DNA from 4 places in the Lutispora sp. QWL-02 genome. Region 3 is predicted to be linked to each of the others. Evidence: riboswitches for the same ligand, from Rfam matches in the RefSeq annotation. Region 3 holds a riboswitch; each other region holds the start of a gene.
What was found. Region 3 has a riboswitch for cyclic di-AMP ahead of AC4HCY_RS18660 (peptidoglycan-binding domain-containing protein). Riboswitches for the same ligand answer to the same signal wherever they lie in the genome.
Positions count from the first base shown of each region.

Region 1: it holds a riboswitch for cyclic di-AMP, as region 3 does, so the genes downstream of both, AC4HCY_RS14675 (peptidoglycan-binding protein) here and AC4HCY_RS18660 (peptidoglycan-binding domain-containing protein) in region 3, are expected to answer to the same signal.
Region 2: it holds a riboswitch for cyclic di-AMP, as region 3 does, so the genes downstream of both, AC4HCY_RS14245 (GNAT family N-acetyltransferase) here and AC4HCY_RS18660 (peptidoglycan-binding domain-containing protein) in region 3, are expected to answer to the same signal.
Region 4: it holds a riboswitch for cyclic di-AMP, as region 3 does, so the genes downstream of both, AC4HCY_RS10900 (C40 family peptidase) here and AC4HCY_RS18660 (peptidoglycan-binding domain-containing protein) in region 3, are expected to answer to the same signal.

Region 1 is NZ_CM177762.1:3,073,015-3,076,977, forward strand. It holds gene AC4HCY_RS14670 (DNA polymerase IV) at 1-465, opposite strand, end outside; gene AC4HCY_RS14675 (peptidoglycan-binding protein) at 621-1,541, opposite strand; cyclic di-AMP (ydaO/yuaA leader) riboswitch at 1,550-1,685, opposite strand; gene AC4HCY_RS14680 (bifunctional 5,10-methylenetetrahydrofolate dehydrogenase/5,10-methenyltetrahydrofolate cyclohydrolase) at 1,863-2,711, opposite strand; gene AC4HCY_RS14685 (nitroreductase family protein) at 2,727-3,509, opposite strand; gene AC4HCY_RS14690 (dipeptidase) at 3,581-3,963, opposite strand, start outside.
Region 2 is NZ_CM177762.1:2,994,789-2,998,751, forward strand. It holds gene clpB (ATP-dependent chaperone ClpB) at 1-863, opposite strand, end outside; gene AC4HCY_RS14240 (alpha/beta-type small acid-soluble spore protein) at 1,135-1,335, shown strand; gene AC4HCY_RS14245 (GNAT family N-acetyltransferase) at 1,390-2,013, opposite strand; cyclic di-AMP (ydaO/yuaA leader) riboswitch at 2,152-2,287, opposite strand; gene AC4HCY_RS14250 (helix-turn-helix domain-containing protein) at 2,562-3,275, shown strand; gene AC4HCY_RS14255 (thioesterase family protein) at 3,294-3,713, opposite strand; gene AC4HCY_RS14260 (M42 family metallopeptidase) at 3,846-3,963, shown strand, end outside.
Region 3 is NZ_CM177762.1:3,913,829-3,917,791, forward strand. It holds gene larB (nickel pincer cofactor biosynthesis protein LarB) at 1-286, opposite strand, end outside; gene larE (ATP-dependent sacrificial sulfur transferase LarE) at 279-1,088, opposite strand; gene AC4HCY_RS18655 (hypothetical protein) at 1,212-1,334, opposite strand; gene AC4HCY_RS18660 (peptidoglycan-binding domain-containing protein) at 1,440-2,504, opposite strand; cyclic di-AMP (ydaO/yuaA leader) riboswitch at 2,507-2,633, opposite strand; gene AC4HCY_RS18665 (MOSC domain-containing protein) at 2,923-3,360, opposite strand; gene moaA (GTP 3',8-cyclase MoaA) at 3,427-3,963, opposite strand, start outside.
Region 4 is NZ_CM177762.1:2,341,181-2,345,143, reverse strand. It holds gene AC4HCY_RS10910 (transposase) at 1-367, shown strand, start outside; gene AC4HCY_RS10905 (PHP domain-containing protein) at 660-1,478, opposite strand; cyclic di-AMP (ydaO/yuaA leader) riboswitch at 1,818-1,956, shown strand; gene AC4HCY_RS10900 (C40 family peptidase) at 1,960-2,661, shown strand; gene AC4HCY_RS10895 (asparaginase) at 2,663-3,667, opposite strand; gene AC4HCY_RS10890 (DNA-3-methyladenine glycosylase) at 3,691-3,963, opposite strand, start outside.

The DNA of each region.
Region 1 (3,963 bases), 840 kb from region 3:
ATCCTCTGTTATGACCTTTAGACCATTGGGTTTATTCCATTCTGATGCTGTTTTTGCCAGAAATTTATTATAGGATATTCCGGCCGATAGCGTAAGACCTAATGACTCTCTGACCCTTTTCTTGATCATATTAACTATCTCTACAGGATTATCCTTCAGGGTGCTTACATCAAGATATGCCTCATCAATTGATACGGGTTCAACCAGATCAGTCACTGAATGCAAAATATTAAATACCTTATGGGATATTTCCTCATAACGCTTATGTCTCACAGCAAGATAAATGCCGCCGGGACATAATTGCTTTGCAATAAAAATCGGCATTGCAGAGCGAACCCCATATATGCGTGCCTCATAAGAGCAAGTGCTCACAACTCCCCTTGGGCTATTCCCACCGACAATAACCGGTTTGCCCTTCAGTTTTGGATTATCCATTTGCTCCACAGAAGCAAAAAAAGCATCCATATCGACGTGGATTATCACTCTTTGACTCAATTTTATGCACCTGCACAAATATTATTATCATTGCTTTTAGTATACTAAAACTTTCTATTTCATACAACCTGAAAAGCATTTGCATAATAAAGTTGGGACAAGGCTTAAGCCTTGTCCCAACTTTATTATTTATAAAAAACGTGATTGCCTATTCTTGTCACATAGGTTTTATTCTTTACTATCCAACTTCCGGCAGACTTGGCCGGGTTGAAGAAATATGTGCAGCTTCCCACAGGTTTCGATCCGCTTAACGCTTCCTTTGCTGCGGCAATACTGTCAGCATCCGGAGTATTGTATATTGTTCCTTCTGCCACAGGACTGAATTGAGGTATGCCCTGATAATATTCGAATATTACACCTTTTACGGTATTGGGAAATTCGTTTGAATTCACCCTGTTCATTATGACATTGCCAACGGCAACTTTACCCTTATAGGACTCAGCACCTGCTTCTGCGTTTATTATGCGAGACAACCAGTAAATATCCGCAGACATTTCCTGTGTACTGCTTGTCCCTCTTGAAGGCGTTGCAGCAGCTATAGCGTTACCATTGGAGTAAGATAATTTTGTTTGAGTTATTGGTCCGGCAATACCGTCAGGTGTTAAAGCATTTGCCTTTTGAAAGCCTATAACTGCGTTATAGGTTTTGGAACCAAATATTCCATCAGCGCTGCCTGCAGAAAATCCCTTATTATTTAAGCTTGCCTGCAAGTTTGCAACCGAGGCCCCCCGGCTTCCAATTTGCAATGTAGAATTTATCTCAGCCATGCCGAGTTTCAGTAAAGTCCAGTAACCAGTGATTCCGTCTGCTGCAAGCCCATTTTTGCTTTGAAAATACATTACGGCGCTTTTAGTATTGCTTCCGTAAACGCCATCAGGAGCGGCACCTGTATATCCCCAATTCTTCAGCTTGGTTTGAATAGTATAAACTTCGCTTCCTCTGGAGCCTGGTTTTATCAGTGAATCTGCATTTACACCCATTGAAAGCATAGATATGCATCCAGCCATGATTGCACAGGCTGAAATTTTTTTCAATATTCTTTTCATAAGTATTACTCTCCTTCTATATTCGCTTCCGAAGTTAGCTGACGGGTTCGGGAAAGAAGGCTCCCTACCAAGATATTTCTCGGACTAACCCCTCTATTTGGTTCCTCCGTACCCGGCATCACCGGGATTCAGCTTAGTGTAGTTTACATAATATTTATTATAGACTGTATGTCCAACTTTGTCAAAATTTCTGTCCATTCAACACTGTTTGAGTAATACCAAGCTTTGAAACAGTTTTTAAAAATATATATCCATATATTTCATCTTTCCTATATATGTAGGTTTTGCTGCATTATGTTAATTTAAATAAAAAAATGATGCTTACCGCATCATTTTTGCTCCCTTTATTACATTTTTTAATAAAACCGCTGTTGTGACAGATCCAACACCGCCCGGAACAGGAGTAACATAAGAAGCTTTATCTAGGACAGCTTCAAAATCTACATCTCCGCACAGCTTGCCATTCTCATCAACATTTATGCCTACATCGATTACTGTGGCGCCCTCCTTTATATATTCCGCTCCAATGAACCTTGCCTTGCCTATTGCAGCAACGACAACATCAGCACTTGCTGCAGCCTCCTTCAAATTTTCTGTTTTGGAGTGGCAAATCATAACAGTTGCATCTTCCTTCAAAAGCATCATTGCCAATGGCTTTCCTACAACCATACTTCTGCCCAATACGGCAACTCTTTTACCTTTAATATCAATATTGAAATGCTTTATTATCTCCATCACAGCAGCCGGTGTACAGGGCGAATAGCCTTCCAGATTTCCCTCGAAAACCTTGGCTAAATTAAGAGGATTCATGGAATCCACATCTTTGTCAGGGCTTATTATATGCTTTATTATGCTTTCGTTCAGATGTTTGGGCAATGGCCTGAATATCAGAATACCATGAATGGATGTGTCCGCATTCAGCTCTTTAATAAGCCTTATAAAGCTGTCCATATCAATATCTCCGGGACATTCATGCACCTTGCCTGTTATTTCCACCTTCTCGCAATTTTTTAAGATGCCTTTTTCATAGGCGATGTCATCTTCTCTTTTCCCTACCCTGACAATCGCTAAAGTAGGGTTTATTCCTTTATCCTTAAGATCCAGACTGTCTTTTTTTATACTTTCCAAAAAGATTTTTGCTGCTTCTCTGCAATCCAGTACCTGTCCCATATATACGCCTCCGTCTTACTTTATTTTTTCACTGCTCCAATTTTTTAATGCTTCTTTCACCGATCTGGCCATTTCTTTTGAAAAATCTGCACCGGTTTTAAAAGCATAGTGCAATTGCCCCATATTATCTGCGTCATATTTGTTCTCCGCCTTGAAGCGTTTTTCTATATCTTTAAATGTCTCTTTAAAATTTTCTTTATACAAATCAGAATAGCTATCAGTATGTACAATATATTTTTTATCGAATCTTTCTCTTTTAACCCTGTTGTAACCTGCGGGATAATAACCCATGCAAAGCATCCCGACAGGGAATACCCATTTAGGCAGATTAAGAAGCTCTCTGTGGGTTTCATAGTTTTCCATTATATCGCCTATATAGCATGAACCTATGCCCAGCGCTTCACCTGCTATCACTGCATTCTGGGCTGCTATGATCGCATCGCATGATGCCAGCAGCAGATTTGCTTCGCTTGGCCCTTCAAAATCTATTCCTTTTGATTTGCAATATGAATGTACATCGGAATGAACATAATAGTCATACCATCTCTGGTAATCAGCCAAAAAAACAAGCACTAACGGCGCATCAGCTATAAAAGGCTGATCATCACAGGTTTTGCTCAATATCTTTTTTTTATTTTGATCCTCTATATTGATTATAGAATAAAGCATCATATTTCCTGCTGTGGGAGCTCTCATTGCACACTCCAGGATAACATCTGCATGTTCTCTAGATATAGGCCTTTCATCATATTTTCTTAAAGACATCCTGTTCATTATCACATCAACAACATTATTCATTATATATACCCCCTAAACTATTATTCTACTATTCTACACAAACCTATTCAATCCTTCTGCGTTAACACACATCAATAGATGAGTTCTTTGATCACCCTCAAGAAATTCCCATGTGCTATTTTTTCGATATCTGTTCCGCTGAAGCCCCTTGACTTCAAGCCTTCCAGCACCGCTCCTCCGTTTCTTACATCTTCAAGGCCTTCTACACCTTTGCTTATTTTTTCATCAGAGCCTAATGAACCGCTCCTCAAAAAATCACAGAAGTCAAAGCCTATCCCCACTGCTTCCAATCCGGCTACATTTACAAAATGTTCAATGTTGTCCAGATAGCAGTTAATATGCGGCTTACTCCTATGCAGGAATTCTCCGCAGGCATTTACCCCTATTACGCCACCGGATTTGGAAATGGCTATGGCCTGCTCGTCGGTGATATTTCTTCTATGGGGTAAAATAG
Region 2 (3,963 bases), 920 kb from region 3:
CCCGCTCCAACGATATTGTGTATCTCATCAATAAAAAGTATTATCCTGCCATTGGAACCCTCAATCTCTTTTAAAACTGCTTTCAGCCTTTCTTCAAACTCTCCGCGATATTTTGCTCCGGCAATAAGCGCTCCCATATCCAGGGAAAATATGCTTTTGCCCTTCAAGCCCTCAGGCACATCACCCTTCATAATTCTCTGAGCCAGCCCTTCGGCTACTGCAGTTTTGCCCACTCCCGGCTCGCCTATCAATATCGGATTATTTTTTGTTCTTCTTGAAAGTATCCTTATGATGCGCCGTATCTCGGAATCCCTCCCGATAACAGGATCAAGCTTTCCTTTCTTCGCATCTTCAACCAAATCCCTCCCGAATCTTTCCAGGGCTTCATAGGTTTCTTCGGGATTTTGACTGGTGATCCTTTGATTGCTTCTGATCAAGGACAATTCTTTTAGAAATCTTTCTCTGTTTACACCATATTTTTTCGTTATTCTCTCTGAAGGGCTATTTCTTTCATCTATAATAGCTAAATAAAGATGCTCAACGCTAATAAAATCATCCTTAAACTTTTTGGCCTCTTCCTCGGCCTTTATAAATACTTCTTCAAATCTTCTGGTGATTGAAACATTGCTATTGCTGCCATATACCTTCGGCATTTTGAATAATTCATCATTTAAATCCTTATAATAAAAATCAAATGGAATATTCATTTTGGTCAATATTTTTGAAATCAAGCTATCCTTTTGCGACAGCAAAACAAGATGCAAATGCTCTGCATCTATAGATTGATGGCTAAGCTTGATCGCCAGGTTCTGTGCTTCGAAAACTGCTTCTTGGGCTTTTTGTGTCAGCTTGTTAATATCCATAATCCTCATCCCCTTTGACTTTGACTTTCTTTGACTTTCATATATTATTTATATCATACTGATAGTTTAAATTAAAGAGCCTTATTTCATCTTTATTTTCATTATTCAAGGATTTATCGGGAAATATGCATAATATATCGTTTTTTCTTGGCCATGGTACTTTTTATTTTAAATATAAATACTTTCCTAAGAAATACTTAGCAGCGTATGCAAAATATAACACTAATATTTTAATTAAAAAAGTAAAATATAATAGCAGGAGGTGATATTAATGGCAAGAACAAATCGTAAAGTAGTACCTCAAGCTACAGCCGCTCTCGATAGAATGAAATTTGAAGTAGCTTCTGAAGTAGGTGTAAACCTTAAGGAAGGTTACAATGGTGATTTAGCATCAAGGGATGCCGGAAGAGTTGGCGGAAACATGGTTAAGAAGATGATAGAACAGGCTGAAAGAAGCATGTCTGGAAGATAATTGAATAATGAATATAATAAAAGCACCCCTTTTGGGGTGCTTTTATTATATTCATTATTCTACCTTCTTGTGATATATCAGATCTGTATATAAATTATCGTTATAATTTTCATATCGCATTCCGGCAAGGCTGTATTTTTGCTTTTTTCTGAACTGAAGAGAAGCAAAATTAGGTTGGGGACTTATTATTGTCTCCGCGAAAATATTGTGGACACCCTCACTTTTTAGATCAGATAATAATCTTGTATAAATAAGACTGCCTATACCTTGCCCTGTCAAATCTGCCTTTATAGCGGTTTTATCTACGACAACGAAATTATCCAGCTTGCTTTTATCAAAATCCGGTCTCCAATACACATCCGCAAGCCAATCCGGATTATCTTCCAGCCATTGCTCTTTCGTATATGTCATCATAAAACCATATATCTTATCATATTCAGCAACATAGAAGTGATCAAGGCTGTTGATACCTTTCAATAGCTTCTTCTTATAAAACTTAGGATTGGCTCTATAATCATCCACCAAAAAACCTTGCTCGGATATTTTTTCTGAGCTGCCCACAGAGCAGGCTATGCCATATATTTCATTCAAATCATTTTTGTTTGCTTTCCTCACTCTTAGAAGCTTTTTCAATATAAAGTGATTCAGTTCTACACTGGTTCTGTTAACTACAACCATAGTTATACCTCCTTTTATTTATTAGTAAAATATAAGATTGTCAGGGGAGGCAGGAGCTATAAAAAAAGCCGCGGAGGAATCCACGGCTTAAGGTTTTTTCAATACACTTCATAAAGCGTATAGACCTTATACACCCAAACCTCCTCTTCCCACGCTTACGAGGTTAGCTGACGGATTCGGACCGAAAGAGAATGGCCCTACCCACAAAAGTGGGATTCACCCCATATTATTGGTTCCCCCGTTTCCTCTCAAAGGAATTCAGCGAAAGTATGAGCATTATTCAATTTTTATTATGTTATTATACTACATAGACGTAAAAAAATAAATAATGTTTCAGGCTGTTACAAAAAGTTTACAATTATTTACCAAGCTTTCATCTATAGTGATATTATGATAATATAAATAATATGCATTTACAAGTAAATTTATTTTATGGCTTATTAGTTTTTTTTAACATTGAGTCTACTGCAATGACTCATTTGTGAATCTCTGTTGCTCATACCAACAACGATTGCAGAGGAATCAACATTAATAATGGAGGCTTTTAGATGAGTATCATTGGTACAAATATAAGAAACACAAGAAATAAGAAGAATTTGTCTTTAAAAGAGCTTGCCAAGAAGTCCGGGGTTACTGAACAATACTTGGCTGATATTGAGTCTGGGAAAAAGATTCCCAATCAAAAGCTTATTGAATCTATTTCTAAAGCCCTTGGTATAAGCGTTGACTTGCTTGAACCCTCATATTTTTCCCAATACTTTGAAGATGATGATGAAAAAAATGAACCTAAAAACCTAAAGCACAAAATTACTGATAGAAAACCTTCTGAGGATGATAATGCCATATCATCAGCATTGTCCAAGGCTGTCAGAAAGATTCCCGTTATTGATAAAATAACCTCAGTAAAGGATTTTCCTAATAAAAATGATATAGTGGATTACAAATATGAGCCGGTTTTTCAAAACAAGGCAGCCAATGTTCCCGATGGAGAATTTGTTTATTATATTGCACAGGATAATGCCATGGCTAATTCAAGAATTTCAAAAGGTGATCTGGCTCTTGTCTTTATCACAGATTCCATAAGAAACGGGGATATAATATTATATATGGAGAAAAACAAATGCTATATCAGGCGTATAGCTTTTCTAGACAAGGAAGATATTCTTCTTTATGCAGACAATCATGAATATCAGCCCATTCTATCGAACCAGAAAAATATTAATATAATCGGGAAAGTTGTTAGAGTAGAGTTTAAAATATAACCCTTAATCTTGTCATATTTATGGTTGAGGCTGTAATCCTTCTATTCTCTTGCTGACCTTTTCTCTGAGCAAGCCATGATTGACAATATGCCTTTCATGATGTCCGCTGCCAATCTCGCCTAGCTCATCGTATGCTTTAAGTTGGAAAACGATTCTGTTATTTTCAATCTCTGATATGGAAGCATTGACCGTAACCGTCATATCCTTTACCGTCGGCTGGAAATGATCGATGCTTAAAAATTTGCCGATAGTGATGTAATTGTCCGGGAGAAGGGGGTCTACTACAGAAACCGCAGCTTCGATCATCAAGGCCGATAGTACGGGCGTAGCCAGCAGATCCTTTATGGAGCCGCTGCCGAAATACAGTGCGGTGTCTTCTTCGGTTATTTTCTTTTGGATAGTTTTAGACATGCCTATATTTAGTAATGGTAACCTCATATAAATCACCCCTTTTATTTTATAATACCATATATTCGTAAATAAGTCTAAATATTCTGAATAATCATCCGGTTCCACTCTTCTCTTACTTTATGCTATAATGATTTTGTTAAGAAATGGAGGCGATGCAAAATGAACATTGACTATATTGTATCCTTTATGAAAAAATTATGTGAGACACCCAGCCCTTCGGGTTTTACTCAAAATGCAATAGCATTGATCGAAGAAGAGCTGAAGTCCTTTGGTATCG
Region 3 (3,963 bases):
GGGCTTTTGCCTTTACCGCTTCATAAGTCTTTATATCCGCTCTGGTACCCAGGACCCTTCCCCTGCCGCACAGCATTCTTTCAAATATATTGGCTGTCTGCTCAGGAGTCTTTCCCGCGCAATATACAACCTCTCCATAGCCTTTTCTGAGGCTTCTGTGGTTATCTATTTTGGCATAGTCTATATCCTCATAAGGAAGCTTTTTCAGCTTGCTTATGACCTCTTCTTCCTTTAATCTCCCGCTCTTATAGTCTTTGAGCATTTCCTTGATATGTTTTTCATCCATCGATCTTCACTTCCTCATTCAGGCTGCCTGTCCTATAGCCTGCCAGATCCAGGGCAGCATATTTAAAGCCCAAGGTTTTTAAATGTTCATAAACTTTTATATTTAAATCATCTTTAAAAAACCTGTCAAAATCCTGGGGCAGAACCTCAATCCTTGCGACAGGACCGTGGCATCTCACCCTCAGCTGATTGAACCCCAGAGATCTTAAGTATTTCTCGGCAGCTCCTGTCATCAGAAGCTTTTCTGCCGTTATCTCTTCGCCATAGGGAACCCGCGATGCCAGGCATGCAAGGCTTGGCTTGTCATAAGTGCTGAGCCCCAATTCCTTTGAAAGCTCTCTTATCTCAGCCTTAGTAAGGCCGCACTGCTTCAAAGGGCTTACAACCTTGAGCTCCTGCAGCGCTTTCATTCCCGGCCTGTAATCCCCTTCATCATCAGAGTTCGTCCCGTCAGCCACTATATTGAAGCCTCTTTCCGATGCAGCTTTAATTATATCCTTAAAGATATGCTTTTTGCAAAAATAGCAGCGGTCCTTCGGATTGATCTTAAACTCAGGCAAAGACAGCACATCCATTTTGAGCACCAGATGCCGGGCCTTCATCTGCTTAGCCAATTCCTCCGCTTCTTTTTGCTCCTCCTCCGGTATGACCTGGGATTTTACCGTAACCGCCAGCACATTTTCTTTTCCTAAAGCCTCTATTGCGGCTTTGAGCAAAAAGCTGCTGTCCACCCCGCCCGAATACGCTATTGCCAATTTTCCATATTCCTTCAACAAGTTTTTTAGGCTTTCGTATTTATTCATGCTTTCCTCCTGCGGCAAATATAATACTTTGTATATTATTATACTTTATTGTTGGGTCATGAAGTAGTAAAATCTAAAAAAATACCTTGAAATAGAATATGATTACCATCAAGGTAGTTATTATTACCTTTGTAATGCTCCCCAGCCAATGGCTTGAAAGCCCGTACCGGGCAATCCGGATATGAAAGTGACCGATAACCCCACAATTATCAATGCAGTGCTGACGATCAAATATATTCCGCTCATCTCTGATTCCCCCTATATCAATTTATCCTATTATACGCAGTTTTTGAGAAAAAGTTTAAAGCCCGGGATATGCCCGGGCTTTAAAAAACCGTACTGCGATGTTTGCTATTTTCCTGCTGCTTGTTTTACTGCTTTTTGGTGTGCCGAATCTACTTTATTGGTGCCGTGAGTTCTGCTATTGAGAAAATGAACATCAAAATGCCCATCCATATTGTTGCCTTTAATAGTATCTAAGTTGGTTCCGGTGCCAAAGCCGCCGCTGCGGCCCTTTACTGTAACATTCTTAGGTTTTGCTTCCAGCCCTGCATGGGGCATCCCTGCCATGGAAGCAGCGATCCTACTGCCCCCTGTTACTATGACAACAGGTCTTCTGTTCCAGCTCCAGCTTCCGCTGTATATTTCCTTCATGATCTTTGTATCTTCTGCTGTCAAAGGTTCACAATCGGCATGATTGCTGCCATAGGTCCTCATTATGTTAAAGCTCTTTCCCGTCCACAAATCTATGAGCTGGGCTTCCGCACCCCTGTAAAATATGCTCTCAACCTCAGACCACCAATCCAGCAATTCTCCATACTTGTCACCCTTCGAAGAATCGTATGTATCTTCTGCGTCTTTTATAGTATCCTTAGAAGCTTCTTTGCGATCCGCTCCGCCTCTATCTGCCAATGCTGCTGTTCCACTCTTTACGAAAAGCTTCTCGGCCGTTTTGAGATCCATGATGCCGTCTGCTGCAAGGCCCTTGTTCTTCTGGAACTTTTTCAATGCAGCCTTGGTCTTTGATCCTGCGATACCATCAATGCTTCCGCTGTATAAGCCCAAGCTTTTCAAGGCTGATTGTACATCCTTGATACTGTAGGATCCTGTGCTGCTTCTGCTCGCTATGGTATTGCTGCTTGTCCCGGCATTGAGCAAAGCTTTCTGTGTTGCAGTGCCTGCAATGCCATCCTGTTTGAGTCCACTTTTTGCCTGAAACTTTAATACGGCACTCTTCGTCTGATTACCATAATAGCCTGTTATGCTGGAATTAAGGTAACCCAATGCTTTTAGCTTTGTCTGAAGCTGTTTCACCAACGTCCCGGTGCTTCCGGTTTTCAATGTGTCTCCAAAAACCGGAGTCACCATTAACAAAGCCAGTACCATAAAAAATAGTAATAGTTTCTTCTTCCTCATACTACTCTCCTCTCTTATGCTTACGAAGTTAGTTGACGGGTTCGGACAGAGAGTGCCCTATGGGTTTGTCCCAATTCACCCCAGAAATATCCTCCGCTCTCCGGAGAACCTGTTTAGCATATACTAAACAGATTCTAACGAGATTCAGCTAAAACAGTACGGCTTCTTATAGTTTACATAAGTATAAAGCCTGATGCAATGGTAATTACCACCATCCCATCAGGCCTCAGGCTATGTCCCTATGCTATTTTGAAGCAACAAACTTTGACATCATACGTGCAATATGCTTTAGTCTGTCAGTGATCGCAGGCTTCTGGGTACAGCTGCCCTTACAATTCTTGCAGTTGATGCAGCTGTTTATACCGCTCTGATATTCTCATCTATTTCCTCCAGCTTATCAAAGCCCTACCTCCAAAATCTATTCTATAACACTGATGGTGTCTCCGGGTTTTATGGTGCCTTCCTCCAATACCTTTGTAAAAATTCCTTCCAAAGGCATTATGCAGCTGCCTATTTGCTGAAATATGGCGCAGCCCACATGGCATTCCTTCCCTATTTGGGTGACCTCCTGGATGGTTTCACCTATTTGGAGCTTGGTGCCTATGGGAAGCTCATATAATACTATGCCCTCGGTAGTAAGGTTTTCTGCAAACTTGCCTGTACAAAGGCCTTCTATCCCGAGAGCTTTCATTTTATTTATGCTCTCGATGCCCAAAAGGCTTACCTGCCGATGCCAGTTTCCCGCATGTGCATCTCCTACCAAACCGTGATCTATTTTGAAATAGCCTTCGTCGATGGGTGTCTTTATTACTCCCTTTTTTTCACTTATATTTACAGCCAGAATTTTTCCTTCCATATTTTTTACAACTCCTTTTAATAGTTCTGTTGAATAAATGAGCCAGGAAGAACCGTCCCCGATGGTTCATCCGCCTATACGCATCATATCACGGTCTATGGCTTCACCGTCATCCAGATGGTGCTCCGAGGGTTTCTGCCATATGGCGCTTTCTATCAATTCCTTAACATTTTGTCCTTTTCTCAGGGTTTGCAAAACATCTATCTCCTGATTGGAATGCAAGCAGGGCTTTATCTTGCCGTCGGCGGTAAGCCTCAGTCTGTTGCAGCTGCTGCAAAACTTATGGCTTATAGGGTTTATGAGTCCTACTTTGCCCATTCCCCCGGGCAGCCTATAGTACTCTGCCGGGCTCGACTTGTCCCCTCCCTCTACAGGCTGAAGCTCCGGAAATCTTTCCAGCACGGTAGTGTTGGGGACAAAGTTGTCTCTAGCCCAATCGGCTGCCTGACCTATGGGCATCAGCTCTATAAACCTTACCTGGATATCCTCATTCCTTGTGAGCTCTACAAAATCTCCTATTTCGTCATCATTGAAACCGCCTATCAATACTACGTTTATTTTCAAAGGCAAAAGCCCGACTTTTCTGGCCTCTTCCATGCCTGC
Region 4 (3,963 bases), 1.6 Mb from region 3:
AAAGAAGCGTAGATACAAGTGGCGATGCCCTTTGAAAGCATCAAAGAAATTAGCTAAGAAGCTTAAGTGTGATAAACCTTGTTGTGATTCCAACTATGGCAAGACAGTCTATACTCACATTGAAGATGACATCCGCTGGTTTACACAAGTCCCTAGAGGCTCGCAACTCTGGAAAGACCTATACTCAAGAAGAGCACGCATCGAATCTGTGATCGGCGATACGGTCCTCAATAACGGATTAAAGTCCCCATTATTCCGGGGTACAAAAAACTTCTTCGTGAGGACTGCCTTGGTATGCATGACCCAACATGCAAAAGCCATAGCTGAAGTCCTTGAGAGTATAGATTACCAGAAAAATGCCGCTTAATCCATAGGAAATTTAATCCTTTACTCCTATGTTTAGCTAAGCTCTGCCATTTTACAATGGTAAACTCTTCCTATCAACTGCACCTTTTTTAATTTTCAATGATCAGTCCTTTTGTTATTGCTTTACTGTTAATTACTGTTACTTTTTGGTGTCCGTAACCAATTTATTTCACTTTACTGAACACCTACATAGAGTTCAGAACTAAGAACTCAGGGTGAATGTATTCCTTTTGGGTCTTATTAGTTTTGTTAGTTCAGTGATTTATGTTTCATTCTATTGCAATAACTCTAATTTATATACCAAGCCTTATGCTGCCGCGCGCAATACTTGGTATGCCGATTTTCCTTGCAGCAAAAAAGGTGCCGTGACAGTCAGAGCCTCCGGTTATAAAGAGATTGTTAGCCTGGCAAAATTTACTGCAATGCTTTGTTATATCGGGGTTATTCTCAGGATGGTAGCATTCTATGCCCATTATGCCCTCATCCAGCATGCCATGCAATATGTCTTTAAAATTAAAGCGATAAAAGGGTGCGCCCGGATGAGCCAACACAGCTATACCGCCTGCGTTTTTTATCACAGAAATAACTTCTTTGGGATCAGGAAACTTCATTTTTTCAAATGGATTTCCCCAGCCGTCGAAAAGGGGGAAGAAATCTTTTGTATTACTGCAGATCTTCTTGTCTATCAAATAGTTTAAAGCTTTCCATCCGCCCCGCTTCGGATTATTCTGATAACGGCCGTAATCCGACAGGCTCACGTCAAGGCCTTTCTCATAGAGGAATTTTATGCTTTCCTCATCTTTTTCTTCCATAAAATCTCTATTCCGGGATATCAGCTTTAGCAAGCCGTCGTCAAGTATATCTATGCCATACCCAAGTATATGAAGATTAGCTTTATTAAAGGAAGTATCAATTTCTACACCCGGTATAAAGGCTAAGCCTGCCTTTGCCGCAAGCTCAGCCGCTGTCTCTACATTTTCTACTGAATTATGATCCGTAATAGCAAACATGCTTATATTATTCTTAATTATTTCAGCAACGGCTTCATCAGCGGTCCACGTCCCGTCTGAAGCTGAAGTATGAATGTGCAAGTCTATCTTATCATTGTTCAAGATATTATCCTCCATTCAAAAATAGTAAAAATCTTTCATAGCAAGTGAAAGATTTCAATAGCTATTATACTACGAAGCTTTATCCTGCACAATATGTATTATATGCAATTTTTCCCTTCTAAAAGCGCATAACAAATTAGAGCACCGCCTCTTCAATCATTTTTATAACCGCTTGGCACAGTTGAAAATAAATGCATGGACGGAAACAGCGGCTTTATATGATCAGGATAACTATAGCTTGTTGAAATTTACTATATAATGCTCAATAAGTCATATTATGAATATTATATATCTTCTTCAATATATTACAGGTTTAATTATATGCTTCTGTCTTATATAATTACAAAAAAGCCTAGTCCACCTTTTGTGGAGCGGAGGAACTAACTCTGGGGTGAATAAACGGGCTCTTAAAGGCCGTTTAAGGGAAGCTCTCAACCTAATCCGTCAACTAACTTCGCAGGCTGATGAGAGGAGAATATTGATGCAAGGAAGATATTCGAAGCTGTGCTTCACAGTCTTCGCAATGGTATTAGTCATTTTTTTGTCCGCTAATATTGTACAAGCTGATTATGGCTATACTACACTGAAAATGGGCATGAGGGGCTCTGATGTGAGCACGCTTCAGACCAAGCTCAAAGGTTTAGGATATTTCAATAATAATGTTACAGGCTATTTTGGAAGTATAACAAAAAATTCAGTCATCAGATTTCAGAAAGCAAATGGTTTATATGCTGACGGAATAGTAGGCAAAAATACTTACAGGGCATTGAACAACAGCTCGTCAGCTGCCTTAAGCTCCAGAGGAACGGTTGAGAGAACAAGCGGGAGCAATATCGTGGCGGCAGCAAAATCTTATATGGGAGTGCCCTATGTATGGGGCGGAACTTCTCCAAGCGGTTTTGACTGTTCCGGTTTTGTCCACTATGTCTATGGTAAATATGGAATCTGGCTTCCAAGGACTACAGAATCTTTATATCCCACCGGAACCTATATAACCAAAGCTAATCTCAGAGCAGGAGATCTTGTATTCTTTACAACTTATGCTCCGGGTGCATCCCATGTGGGGATATATATAGGCAACGGCGACTTTATCCATGCCAGCAGTTCAAAAGGCGTAACTATTAGCAATTTAAGCAACAGCTATTATGCACAAAGATATTTCGGTGCAAAAAGAGTGATGTAGCCTATATTTCATTCTCGTAATATTCGCCTTGCTCCATGATACGTCGCAATTTCTCCATATCACGAGTCAAGGAAAGAGCCAGCATAAGCTTTATTCTGGCTTTCTGGCCCGGAAGATTTCCGCCTAGGATTATTCCCATATTTCTCAGTTGCTTACCGCCTCCTTCATAACCATAGGTATCCAATACTCTTCCGGTAGGACATCTCGATACCATTACTACAAAAACTCCATTATCTATGGCATATTTTATGCCCTCAATCATTTTAGGAGGCACATTTCCTCTCCCCAGGGCCTCAAGCACAATGCCTTTGGCACCTGTATCCACTGAGTATTTTATAAATTTTGAATCCATACCCGCAGCACATTTTATCAGATCCACATCGGTCTCAATTCCATCTGTAGGTATGTACTGTCTGTTTATTACATCTCTATGGAATATTACCCTGTCGTTATCTACAACCCCCAGAGCCCCGAATTCCAAAGACTTGAAAGTATCCAAGCTCAATGTGTTCGTCTTGGTAACTTCTCCGGCTGCATTTACTGTATTGTTCATTACCACCAGTACACCCTTATTTTTTGAGTACGGTGAAATCGCTGTACATACGGCGGCTGCCAGATTGCTGGGTCCGTCATAGCCCAATTCAGAACTGTTTCTCATAGCGCCGGCAACGACTATGGGCTTCTCACAGTTTATGGATAGATCCAGAAGATAAGCAGTTTCTTCCAATGTATCCGTCCCATGGGTAATTATTACTCCGCAAATATCATCTCTGCTGATGGTTTTCAAAACCAGGCTGCGTAACTCCATCATTTTTAATGGGCCTATATGAGGTCCCGGCAGCTTGCCGAAATCTATGGATTCGATTTCAGCAAATTTATCGATATTCGTCACCAAAGACATGATCTCATCATTTGACAAAGATGGTATAGCGGCACCTATCCGAGGGTCCACCGTCATTGATATAGTTCCACCTGTGAATATTATGGCTACCCTAGGCTTTTTCATTGCATAACCCCCAAAATCAATTTTTATATAATGCTTACATATGGATTATCTTTAATGTAAAACCTCCAAGGAAAATCTCTTGCCTCTTCGGCATAATCAATGCCTATCCTCTTTGCTTTTACAATCTCAAAACTATCCTCCTGCGCCTGATTTTCACATATAAAAAGTCTATCACCCGTCAAATCTTCTCCATTTAATTCCTTGGTTATATTAAAAGCTTTGCAGAGCTTTCCCGGCCCATTGGTCAAATTCTTAACTTGGCTCTTCTTCAGCTCTTCAACAGCTTTCCCATACCT